Regions from separate parts of the Paenibacillus marinisediminis genome, predicted to be linked through region 2. Evidence: riboswitches for the same ligand, from Rfam matches in the RefSeq annotation. Region 2 holds a riboswitch; the other holds the start of a gene.
The links. A riboswitch is a leader RNA that binds a small molecule or an ion and turns the genes downstream of it on or off. The one in region 2 is predicted to bind ZMP and ZTP.

Region 1: another riboswitch for ZMP and ZTP. It lies ahead of rpiB (ribose 5-phosphate isomerase B); the one in region 2 lies ahead of ACXX53_RS09190 (bifunctional 5,10-methylenetetrahydrofolate dehydrogenase/5,10-methenyltetrahydrofolate cyclohydrolase).

The regions. Positions count from the first base shown of each region.
Region 1 is NZ_JBTGUH010000008.1:164,013-170,582, reverse strand. It holds gene spoIIR (stage II sporulation protein R) at 1,399-2,205, shown strand; gene ACXX53_RS17505 (L-threonylcarbamoyladenylate synthase) at 2,330-3,514, shown strand; gene ACXX53_RS17500 (manganese efflux pump MntP) at 3,598-4,161, shown strand; gene ACXX53_RS17495 (low molecular weight protein arginine phosphatase) at 4,268-4,840, shown strand; ZMP/ZTP riboswitch at 4,902-4,984, shown strand; gene rpiB (ribose 5-phosphate isomerase B) at 5,142-5,600, shown strand; gene ACXX53_RS17485 (TIGR01440 family protein) at 5,621-6,205, shown strand; gene ACXX53_RS17480 (serine hydroxymethyltransferase) at 6,288-6,570, shown strand, end outside.
Region 2 is NZ_JBTGUH010000002.1:741,337-747,906, forward strand. It holds gene ACXX53_RS09170 (MFS transporter) at 1-680, opposite strand, end outside; gene ACXX53_RS09175 (DUF2905 family protein) at 781-846, shown strand; gene ACXX53_RS09180 (GAF domain-containing protein) at 868-1,680, opposite strand; gene ACXX53_RS09185 (hypothetical protein) at 1,796-2,185, opposite strand; gene ACXX53_RS09190 (bifunctional 5,10-methylenetetrahydrofolate dehydrogenase/5,10-methenyltetrahydrofolate cyclohydrolase) at 2,569-3,411, opposite strand; ZMP/ZTP riboswitch at 3,468-3,546, opposite strand; gene ACXX53_RS09195 (adenylosuccinate synthase) at 3,635-4,912, opposite strand; gene ACXX53_RS09200 (LysR family transcriptional regulator) at 5,039-5,923, shown strand; gene ACXX53_RS09205 (ABC transporter permease) at 6,182-6,570, opposite strand, start outside.

The DNA.
Region 1 (6,570 bases), on a different contig from region 2:
AAGGGAGAGTGGTGAGAGGCAAGAGAAGGGTGTACATAGGTCCTCCGACTATTATCCCCAATGCTCAGGAGAATGAAGAGAGCACGACAGAAGGCCAGCTACCATAGACAAAGGGAGAGTAGTGAGAGGGAAGTGAATGGAGCACAAGCTCTTCGACCATTATCCCCAATACTCAGGTGAACGGAGATAGCACGACAGAAGGCCAGCTACCTGAGCCAAAGGGAGAGTAGTGAGAGGGAAGCGGTGGTTGCACAAACCCTTCGACTAATATCCCCAATGGTCAGGTGAACGGAGATAGCGTGACAGAGGGCCAACTACCTGAGCTAAAGGGAGAATAGTGAGAGGGAAGTGGCAGGTACACAACCCCTTCGACCGTTATCCCCAATGCTCAGGAGAATGAAGATAGCACGACAGAAAGCCAGCTACCTGAGCTAAAGGGAGAGTGGTTAGAGGCAAGATAAGGGTGTGCATAGTCCCTTCGACTGTTATCCTAAATGCTCAGGAGAATGAAGATAACACGGTAGAAAGGCAGTTGCCTGAGCCAAGGGGAGAATAGTGAGAGGCAAGTGAATGGTACACAAGCCCTTCGACTATTATCCCCAATGCTCAGGTGAATGTAGAGAACACGTCACGAGGTCAGCTACCTGAGCTAAAGGGAGAGTAGTGAGAGGGAAGTGAGGGTATACAAGTCCTTCGGCTGTTATCCCCAATGCTCAGGTGAATAGAGAGGTCACGTCAGAAAGGCAATTACCTGAGCCAAAGGGAGAGCAGTGAAAGGGAAGTGAATGGTGCACAAGCCCCTCGACTATTCTCCCCAATGCTTAGGTGAATGGAGAGATCGCGTCGAAAGGTAGTTACCTGAGTAAAAGGGAGAATAGTGAGAGGGAAGTGGTGGGAACACAAACCCTTCGACCATTATCTCCAATGCTCAGGTGAATAGAGAGATCACGTCAGAAAGGCAATTACCTGAGCCAAAGGGAGAGTAGTGAGAGGGAAGTGAGAGGGAAGTGAGGGGTACACAAACCCTTCGACCGTTATCCCCAATGCTCAGGTGAACGGAGATAGCACGACAGAAGGCCAGCTACCTGAGTCAAAGGGAGAATAGTGAAAGGGAAGTGAAGGGTACATAGTCCCTTCGACTGTTAACCTAAATGCACTGGAGAATGGAGAGAGTGCGTCAGAAAGGCAGTTACCTGAGCCAAAGGGAGAATAGCCCAAAGGGTTGGGGAGGGTTATATATTAATTATGGCTGAGAGTTTAGTTGCTCGACTCAATTGGAGATATTAGGTGTTTGAGAGTGAGGGTATATTTTAATAGATTGATAGGTTTAGCTCGGTAAGGTTGGGGACATAATGATGGCTAAGAGGCGCGCCCAACCTCACAAGGAGCATGACCATCATGCAAATTAAAAAAGTTATAAAAGCTGTAATGCTAGGGTCGATCTTAGCAGGCGCTGTGATGAGTTGGGGAACTGTAGTATTGGCTGGTTCGAATGGGAATATTAATGAATCCGCACGTGTATATGTGAATGCAGCGGAGGATTCTAAAAATAATCAAGCAGGTGCTGATATTATTCCGACAGATGCGATTCGTTTGCGTATCTTGGCAAATTCGGACAGTGATGAAGATCAGGCTGTTAAACGAGAAGTGCGCGACCGTGTGGTTGAGCTGATGAATGGCTGGCTGGAAGACGGTAATGTACCAAGTACGAGAGATGAAGCTCGAGTGTTGATTGAAACGAATCTAGAACAACTGCAGCGGGTAGCAAATGATGTACTGGAGTCAGCGGGCATCTCTTATAAGGCAGTAGCAGAGCTGAAGGTGGTTCCGTTTCCCGCTAAGCTCTATGGAGGACGAGTTTATCCTGCTGGCGATTATGAGGCTCTGCGGATTACGCTAGGTGTGGGAGAAGGTCAGAATTGGTGGTGTGTGCTGTTCCCACCGTTATGCTTTGTTGATGGAACCCAGGGTACGGCGACGGCTAAAGCAGAAACTGGAGCTGATGGGGATGAGCAGAAAGAGAAGGCAGGTAAAGCTGATCAGGATGGATCCAGCAAAGAAAGTACAGCTTCCAACAATGCTGAGGACAGCGCATCAGCGGATAATTCAGATCAGACAGAGCGTGAAGTGAGATTTTTTCTGTGGGATATGCTTGTAGCAATTGGAGAATGGTTTCAGGCTATGTTTACTGCCATTTTTGGTTAGTTTATATCATATATGGATTGACACGATCCTGTATAATGAGTAGAAGAATAAGGAGGATGTCGGACGCATGTGTCGACATCTTTCTTGCATTGCACGATAGTTAGCGATAGAAGGACGGATCAACATGGAACTAGTTAATCAAGATGCTGCGCTGAATCAGGCGTGTAAGAACGATAACGATATAGATACACGGTGGTGGTCGCTGAATGGGCTGCAAGGGCTAAAGCGAGAGGAAGCCATTCGCGAGGCGGCTCATTTGTTGGCTGCGGGGCAGACCGTTGCGTTCCCGACAGAAACGGTATATGGATTGGGCGGCGATGCCGGCTCGACGGAGGCTGTTGAGGCTATATTTGCAGCTAAGGGGCGTCCTTCGGACAATCCGCTTATTGTCCATGTGGCAGACCGTGCGCAGGTGGATGCATTGGTTAAACCGTATGGGGAGATAGCGGCACGTCTGATGGAACGTTTCTGGCCGGGACCGCTGACGATTGTGCTGCCGGTACGTGAGGGTGCGGTATCGCCTCGCGTTACGGCAGGACTTGATACGGTGGCGGTACGGATGCCGGACCACCCGGTGGCGCTGGAGTTAATCCGCGCCTCCGGGTGTCCGATTGCGGCGCCGAGTGCGAATCGCTCGGGGCGCCCAAGTCCGACGCGCGCGGAGCATGTGCGCGCGGATCTGGCCGGTCGCATCGCCGGTATCGTAGACGGCGGCGCGACCGGCGTTGGTGTGGAATCGACCGTCGTGGAAGTGAACGTGAACGACGGCTCGATTCATGTGCTTCGCCCAGGCGGCATCACGCCGGCGATGCTGAAAGAGGTGTGCCCGCGGGTAACGATAGATCCCGCGGTTGATCCGGAGCGCGGCATGCTGCGCGAGTTGCCTAAGGCGGCGTCTCCGACGCTGGCAACCGATAAGCGGATGTCCGCGCAAGCGCCGCGGTCGCCCGGCATGAAGTATACTCATTACGCTCCAAAGGGCGTAATGTCACTCGTGCAGGGCGATTCCGCGGATGCGGTGTCGGCCTATATTCAGACCGACCTCGACGACGCTAAGCGCCGCGGAGAACGGACTGGCGTACTCGCCTTCAGCGAGCACGCCAGTCGCTACCGCGCCGACGTCGTCGTCGAGCTGGGCAGCTTGGCTGACCTGAGCCAAGCCGCCCAGCTGCTCTATGACGCCCTGCGTCAATGTGACGACGCAGGCGCCACATACATTTTGGCCGAGACATGTCCGGCCGAAGGGATGGGCTTGGCGGTGATGAACCGCCTCGTGAAAGCCGCCGGCCACCGTCTCGTCCGTATCTAACGGCACCATATTATCGGTGCCGTCATGTTTCTCCCCTTGTCCGCATAAGGTGTATAGATGCTGGGACAAGGGGAGAACGGGCCATGCTGGAGACTACATTTCCGATTGGACAATGGTTAACGATTATCGTCATGGCCGTCGCGCTTGGATTTGATGCCTTTTCTTTATGCTTAGGGATCGGGTTTAGAGGGGTGCGGCGGCTTCATATGCTGCGCATCAGCTTTATGATCGCGCTCTTTCACTTGATCATGCCGCTGGTAGGTGTATTAACTGGCAAGTGGATGAGCGCAATGTTAGGGCAAATAACGGGCTTCGTTGCTGGTGCATTGCTGGCGCTGCTCGGAGCTCATATGATTTATAACTCGCTGAAAGGCGAGTCGTCGGGCTTCATGAGCACAGCCACTTGGGTAGGAACGATATTTTTCGCATTAAGTGTGAGTGTGGATTCATTTTCAGTAGGAGTATCGCTCGGTATGTTTCAGTCCGACTTGTGGACTACGATCGTGGCATTTGGATTGTTCGGAGGGCTAATGTCGGTAGTGGGGCTTATACTAGGCAACCACATTGGACAGCGGATTGGAGAGTACGGCGAAGCGGCAGGCGGTGCGATCTTACTTACATTCGGGATATTGTTCTTGATCGGATAGGACAATTACACCTAAATATTAGGTTATAATAAACAGCAGGAGAATGCGCAGGGCAGGTGAACGAATGTCCTTCGCATGATTCAATGACTTGGAGCGGGGGGACAGCATGAGACGCGTATTATTTGTGTGTACGGGGAATACCTGCCGCAGTCCGATGGCAGAATCGATTCTCAGACATCTTGCTAAGGAGCAGGGCGTAGAAATGGAAGTGCGCTCCGCTGGAGTGTCAGCATGGGACGGCACACCGATGTCCAATCATGCACAGAAGGTGCTGCGGGATATGCAGATGGAGAATGCATCGTTTTCTTCACAGATGCTATCAGAGCCTATAGTGACTTGGGCGGATCTAATATTAACGTTGACCACCAGCCATAAACGCCATTTACTGCACCTGTATCCGGAAGCGGCAGATAAGACGTATACTTTAAAAGAGTATGCCGATGTGCCGTCAGACGAGTTAGCGTTGGATGAAATGACGGCGTTGGCTGCTGAACTGCAGATCAAATTGTCAAAGGGTGAACAGCCTACGCCAGCAGAAATGGCACGACTTCGGGAATTGCATCAACAAGCTCCAAGCCTGGATATTCAGGATCCATTTGGGGGCTCAGTAGTAGATTACAAGCTCACAGCGGAAGAGATTCATGCCGCGATTGTTAAGATCGTTGAAAGATTTTCATAAAAATTTTAATTAGTAGCAATTGAGTTTCTTTACCGAATAGGATATGATACAGCTAATGAGCAGTGTTCGATGTAACTGGCGACGAACGTGGATGAAACCACAGTGGAGCATCGAACTATACGGCCGGTCGCCTGGGCAGGAGAGCAGGGTATGCGTGTAGAAACGCATGCTTGGCTCTCCTTGTTTATTTGGTTGTCTGTCTTTCCGTATGAAATCAGCTATAATAAGAGAAAGGGTTATAAACCAGACTAGATTAAGCTGCACTTTGCGGCTAACCGTTTCATTCAAGGAGGATACTATCATGCTAATAGCAATCGGCGCAGACCATGCAGGAGTTAATTTGAAGCAGGATATCATTGACGTAGTTAAGGAACTAGGTCATGACGTAATCGATAAGGGCTGTGACTGCTCCACATCTGTCGATTATCCGGACTATGCGCTGCCAGTTGCAGAAATGGTTGCCAAGGGAGAGGCGGATCGCGGCATTCTGATCTGCGGCACAGGAATAGGCATGTCGATCGCTGCAAACAAGGTACGCGGTGTACGCTGCGCGCTTGTACATGATCTGTTCTCAGCTAAGGCGACACGTGAACATAATGATACGAATGTGCTTGCATTAGGCGAGCGTGTGACGGGTCCTGGACTTGCGCAGGACATCGTTCGGACTTGGCTGTCCACTGAATTCAGTAATGGCGAGCGTCACGTCAATCGTTTGGGTAAGATTAAGCAGATCGAAGATCAATATCATTCCGAGGCCTAACGGAAAGGGGAACTGAGACTGTGCATGAACCGCAATTGTTGAATAACATCAGGCAGGAAGCAGAAGCAGCAGCACATGCACTTGCGGCAGAAGCAGGGCTCCGCCCAGGACAGCTGGTCGTTATTGGCTGCAGCACCAGCGAAGTCATCGGCGAGCGTATCGGCACCTCCGGCACGTTAGAAGTGGCCAATGCCTTATTGGACGGCTTGGATATATTGAAGCATCAGTACGGTGCCAAGCTAGCTTATCAATGCTGCGAGCATCTGAATCGGGCGCTTGTCGTAGAACGGGATACATGCGATGCAGAGCGGCTCGTAGAAGTAAGTGCTGTACCTGTGCCCAAGGCTGGAGGCTCCATGGCCGCTGCGGCATATCGCCGATTGGCAGAGCCGTGCTTGGTAGAGCATATTCAAGCTCACGCTGGCATCGACATCGGCGAGACATTGATTGGCATGCATCTTCGGCATGTAGCTGTACCGCTGCGCACAGCGGTCAAATCAATAGGCTCAGCTCGTGTCACTATGGCTAGAACACGGCCTAAGCTTATTGGCGGGGAACGGGCTGTGTATCAATTGGAGAATACTTCGTCGACGAAGTGCGATTGACCTTTGCGCCTGCCACATCGTGGGGCGATCTAATAAGAAGGTACTATATGATATGAGTTAACTATTGGGAGGGGTTGTAATTATGGTGGATCATCTGAGACAGCAAGATCCTGAAGTATTGAAAGCGATGGATCTGGAGCTTCACCGTCAACGTCACAACATCGAACTGATTGCTTCTGAAAATATTGTCAGTGAAGCAGTTATGGAAGCGATGGGAACGGTTCTGACGAACAAATACGCGGAAGGCTACCCAGGACGCCGTTACTATGGCGGCTGTGAGCATGTTGACATCGTAGAAGACATCGCACGCGATCGCGCGAAGGAATTGTTCGGCGCTGAGCACGCTAATGTGCAGCCGCACTCTG
Region 2 (6,570 bases):
AACAAAGCCGGAATAACAGATAACACAAGCATCATCACCGCAATAGGCATACTCTTTAGCATGGGGATCATTTCTTTGAACGATGCCTTTTCCTTCTGCTTCAACTGCGGCTTCTGCTCTTTCTCATTCACCCTCAGCAGCAGCGTACTAAGCAGAAGCAAGGCATAGGCGACAAATGACGCGACATACAGTATGCTAATGCTCATGACAACTAGTAATGTCCCTGCAAGTGATGTGCCTATTATGCGCGCGATTGTCGACGCATTCATAAATACTCCGTTCAGCGAGATTAATTGCTCAGAAGGTACAATTCGCGGAATGAGCGCCTGTAAGGCAGGAAACATGAAGGAAAGCGACACCTGCAGCGCAATAACGAATACGATCATCCAGAAGATCGAATCATTGGCGATCGCTACGAACATAAAGCAAACGCTGAACAGTCTTCCTATGCCGGAATAAACGAGCACTTTTTTCTTCGGATACATATCCACAACTTTGCCTGCGTAAGGCGCCATGATGACCCCTGCGAGCAAGCCGGTGAATAAGACAAGCGACTTCATAAAATCAGAAGGAACCTGTTGCTGCATAAATTCCAGATTAGCGATAATGGACGTCCACATACCAAGGCCCGCTACAAACTCCCCAGCCAGCACAATCCATACATTTCGGTTGGACCACATTCAGGCTCTCCCCCTTTCTGCTGCTTGCCCATATTGAACATATGTTCCTATCATAACAGCGGAGGATATTTATGGCAAATACTTCATTACATGAGAAAACGTGAAGATCTACTTTCCAATCGTGACCTGCATCGTCAGCAGCATCGTCGGATCCTTGCTCTTATGATTATTATACCGACAATCTACTCTATAGCTGCTGGGCTATGCCTAATGCGGGATTGCCTTCGCTCACGCTCTTGGCCCAATGTGAAAAGGCCTTCGTATGCTCGGTCAGCACACCTGTCACAAATGCAGCATACATCTCGCCGATCGCTCTGCCCGCTTCTGGAAATGGCTCCAGCCCATCTATCGTAAGTACGCCATAGTCGCTGAGCGGCATGCAGAGCAGCGTCTGGTATGGACTCTTGGAGTCGGGATTCAGCTCCCAGTCCTCATCCCTCCGCACTTCTGGGCTGTGGACGATCGCTTGCTTGCGATACGACCGCCCTGCTACCGAGCGGTCTACATGCAGCGTGCGCTCCCCCACATAGTGCTTCGGAAAGCCCGCCGATGCGAAGCGCATCGTCAGCATCGATTCGCCGTGGAGCCATATGCCGCAGCGGTGATGCCCTCCCGGCTTTAGCTTCATATCGATGGCCAGCATATCAAGCATACGCTGCATCAAGAATCCCGTCTCCGTCAGCACGACATAGCAATCGTCGGTTTGCCGCAGATCATTCAGCGTATCCATGAACGTCCTCAGATTCCGCAGTGCAGACAACATCTGCTGCGAGCTGTGCTCGCTCTCCTGTCGAGAGACTTGCAGCTTATCCACCTTATCTTGATACGTCTGCATCCGATCATCCCGCTTCATGATGTCAGTAACCATATCGCTGAATTTTTTATTAATATATAACGTCCGAACAAAATAAAAGATAAGCCCCGCACATATAACGATCGCAAACATCTGATACGACCACGGCGGAAGCTTATCCAACATCCCTTTAATAATCCCTTCCATACGATCGCCCCATCTCCCGCATTTCCATATTGGTACAATCCTATGCGCGAATACGGGCGAACATGCATTCTATGATTGAAATGATCTTGCGTACCTAGGCAGAATGCATCAAACGCTACTTACGATCCTTTATTTTCCAGGAAATATGATAGCTTCCCTCATGATCTTCGGCATCGATGCTTAGCTTGTACTTTCCTTGCTGATCCAGTTGAACTTGAAAAGCTGAAGTTGGAATATCCGTTCCCTGATACGCATACTCCCCATTCTCATCTTCGATCGAGATATTGAGTTTACCCTTGATCGATTCAACTTCCACAGATACTTCAGTAGGCCCCTTAACCGTGATCGTCTTGCCTTTATGACCATCGAAAAACTTGTACGACATCGACATCATCGTATTGGTATTGTTCCCAATAGACCCAATAGTCGTATAACCGTCCGAAGTGCAGCCTGCTAGTGATACCATGAGCAGCAGGCTTAGCATAACAGCAAGTGCTTGTCTCATACCCTTTCTCTCCTCTCGTAGACCATGTTCTTTTTATTGCTCAGCATACATGGGGAAAAATGGGTTTTGTATAACATTTGGCACAATTCAATTAACGGCGCGATGACGATACAATGACTTTTAAACCATTTTCTGTATTGATAATGATTTGGTCATGGTATCATATAATAAGAAAGACCAAGTGCACTAACACTTGGCCCTTACAATTGGCTTGGATGGTCTATTTCCTTTCGAGCTATAATGAAAATAAAACCCACCGTCGGCGCTCAACCTATGGGTGGGTTTTTACTTTCAGGACAGATTGCCATAGCAGTACAATTTTCCATAAAATGCTCCCTTACAATCAAATAAGGCTGCCGCGTAGAGCGACAGCCTTGTTTGGTTTATGCAAGCTTCTCAGCAGCATCAACCGTGTGCTTGAGCAGAGTAGCGATCGTGACTGGGCCTACACCAGCCGGTACCGGCGTAATTGCGCTCGCACGCTTTAAACATGCGTCATAGTCAACATCGCCGATGTTACCTGGATTGTAACCTGCGTCCAAGACGACCGCGCCCGGCTTGATCCAATTCCCTTGAATGAAATTCGGCTTGCCTACTGCCGCTACTACAATATCAGCTTGGCGAACGATATCCGCTAAGTTTGCCGTCTTGGAGTGACAGATCGTCACGGTAGCATTGCGATTCAACAGCATTAAAGATACGGGCTTGCCCAAGATCGGGCTTCTTCCCACGACCACAGCATGCTTGCCTTCAATAGGAAGCTCGTAATAGTCCAAGATCGCCATAATAGCCGCCGGTGTGCAAGACGGGTAATCTGCGAAACCAAAAGCATTTTCAGCAAATCCTAAAGTTGTTACGCCATCTACATCCTTGTCAATGCGAATCGCTTCAAATGCCGCCCGCTCATCGATATGGTGAGGCACAGGATGCTGAAGCAGAATGCCATGCACGCTAGCATCGTCATTCAAAGTGTTTATGGCCGCAATCAGTTCTTCAGTCGTCGTGCTCTCTGACAGCTCAACCCGAATGGACTGCATATTCAGGCGCTTGCACGCATTTCCTTTCATCCGTACATAGGTAGCAGATGAAGGATCTTCACCTACCAATATCGTTGCCAGGCACGGAACGATTCCCTGCCCCGAGAGCCGAGCCACTCGCCCTTCCAGCTTCTCCTTTATGCTTGCCGCCACTCGATTGCCGTCCAGAATCAATGCTTCTGTACTCATCTAATCCGCCCTCTCCTATGGAAATAAACACAAAGAGGCAAGGGGATCACTCCCCTTACCTCTGCCCAGGCGTACGGCTGATTATCTATGTGCTCCCTCATGGTTCCCCATGCTCCGCCAGTCACACATAGTCATATGCTAATCCTATTTTAACAACTGCAACCGTATTATTCAATTCAGATGAAATAAATCTGCTTAACTAATTTCGAGCATTCATGATCCATTATCGACTCATAATCTGTTCACGTTTCGGTCCATTGGACACCCAGCGTACTGGAACGCCAATTACCTTCTCTAGAAATTGAACATACTGCTTCGCTTCCGCAGGAAGTTCCTCGAAGGAACGGATCTGTGAAATATCGCATTTCCAGCCTGGAAGTGTCTCATAGACTGGTTCACTCTGTGCTAATTTCGAAGTTACCGGAAATACCGTCGTCTGTTCATCTCCGATTCGATATGCGGTACATACCGGAATCTCATCCAAATAGCCCAACACATCCAGGTTCGTCAATGCAACCTCAGTTGCCCCTTGAACCTTGCAGCCATACTTGGTTGCTACTGCGTCAAACCAGCCCACACTTCTTGCTCGTCCCGTCGTAGCGCCGAATTCGCCGGCGTCTCCGCCTCGTCTCCGCAGCTCATCAGCAGCCTCGCCTGCTATTTCCGTTACAAATGGGCCTTCCCCAACACAACTCGAATAAGCTTTCGTAACAGCTACGACTCTCGTAATCGCCTGCGGAGGAACACCCGCTCCAACGGCCGCAAATCCCGCTAATGTAGAAGAAGATGTCGAATACGGGTAGATGCCGTGATCCGGATCTCGCAATGCGCCCAACTGTCCCTCGACTACGATGTTCTCTCCTCTTTGCAGAGCTTGGTTGAGAAGCTCCGTCGTATCGCATACAAATGGCTTCAAGATTTCCGCTTGCTTCAGCAATTCCGAAACCATGTTCTCGATGTCAAAAGCAGGCTTGTTGTAGAGGTGCTGCAGGAGTACGTTTTTCGCTTCTAATGAGGTGCTGAGCCTTGAACGAAGGCGTGCCTCATCATATAGATCCGCGACTTGGACCCCAAGCTTCGCATATTTGTCAGAATAAAATGGAGCAATCCCTTGTTTCGTCGAGCCGAACTTACGGTCACCTAGCCGCTCTTCTTCCAGTTCGTCGAACAAGATATGATAAGGAAGCACAATCTGCGCACGGTCGGAAATCTTCAGATTCGGAGTCGGTACGCCACGCTTCGCTAATTCGCCCAGTTCACTTAGCAGGTTGTTAATATTCAAGGCAACACCCGTACCGATGACATTCGTAACTCCTGGATAGAATACACCCGACGGCAGCAGATGCAGAGCAAATTTTCCATAATGATTAATTATCGTATGCCCTGCATTGCTTCCTCCCTGATATCGAACCACATATTGAGATTGCGCCGCCAGCACATCCGTGATCTTTCCTTTTCCTTCATCGCCCCAGTTAGCGCCTACTATAGCTGTAATTGTCATATTCACATGCCTCCGCTGTTGGAATATTGTTCTGCCTTCAAGTATAATAAACATTGCACTATTAAAAAAATTAATATTTATAATAGCAGCTATAAATGTGGATTATAACACTTTGAGGTGAAGATCATGATCCATAATATGGACCTTTATCAGGTATTTTATTTCACGGCTAAGACTGGCAGCCTATCCAAAGCCGCAGAGGAATTGTTTATTACACAGCCAGCCGTAACCCATGCGATTAAGCAATTGGAGAGCAAGCTCGGAGGTCAGCTGTTTATCCGAACTTCTAAGGGCGTTACCCTAACTGCCGAAGGCAGCATGCTCTTTACTTATATTGAGCAGGCGTATCATTTTATTCATGAAGGGGAACGGAAGATTGGCGAGATGCACGAACTTATTAGCGGAGAAGTCAAGATCGGGGCAGGCGATACGCTGTGTAAACACTACCTTCTGCCGCATCTGAAGGCTTATCACGAATCGTTTCCCAGCATCAAGATTCAGGTTATCAACCGTACAACCGCTGAAACGATCTCCCTCTTGAAGGAAGGGAAGATTGATCTCGGCATCGTAAATCTCCCCCTGTCCGATCCGAACATTGAGATTCAGGAAGGGATGACGATCCATGACTGCTTTATAGCAGGTGAAGGCTACAAGCAATTGTCTGAGACCGCTATCTCTCTGGAACAATTGCTTACTTATCCTCTTGTGCTGCTGGAGGAGGGAAGCCGTACCCGCGCCTACCTGGATGAGATCGCCTCTGAGCAAGGCTTGACGATTAAGCCGGAGATTGAACTGGGGAGTGTTGATCTGCTGATCGAATTCGCGCGCAGCGGGTTTGGCATCGCTTGTGTCATTAAGGAGTTTATTACTCAAGAGCTAATCGGGAATTCACTATATGAAATTCAACTTCAGAACCCTCTGCCTCCACGCAAAATAGGTATTATTAAACGTAAAAGAACGCCCTTATCCTTTGCGGCTGCTCATTTACATAACATGCTGCTGCAAACATAATAGCCGTTCCCATATGCTGCTGGGAACGGCTGTTTCACGTGCTTAGCTTAGATTCATGCGGACACACGGGACCTTATTTACCATCATGAAGGCGATTTTTCCGGTGAGGCGGACCGTAGTTCCGTTATTTACACCAAATCAGCATGAAACTACTCGATTTGAGTTAAATAACGGCCTCTGTGTCCGCCAAATTTGAAATAAGCCGTTTTTTTCGTAAATAGCGTCTCCTGTGTCCGCAACATCTCCAACTAGCAGATGTTATTCCATCTCTCGCAAGCGCTCCACAATGCTCATCCTGCTCGCCGTGCGATAACTGAGCATAGGCACCGCTAGCGCCATCATTATCAACAGCGGTGTGCATATCGCAATTGGCAATACCGTAAAGTGATAGCTGAAGAACCAGAATTGACCCGCAAAGGCCGATACACCGAAATAAGTCAGCAGCATTCCAAACGTACAGACGATTCCAAGCGTCAGCAACGCAAAGTAAAATCCTTCAAACATGAGCATCTTATACACCTGTCGATTCGTCATTCCGATACTCTGGAGCATCGCAATTTCGTTGCGGCGGGAAATGATGCTCGTCACCATCGAATTGATGAAGTTTAAGATGCCGATCAAGGCGATGATGCTGCATAGCGTGTAGC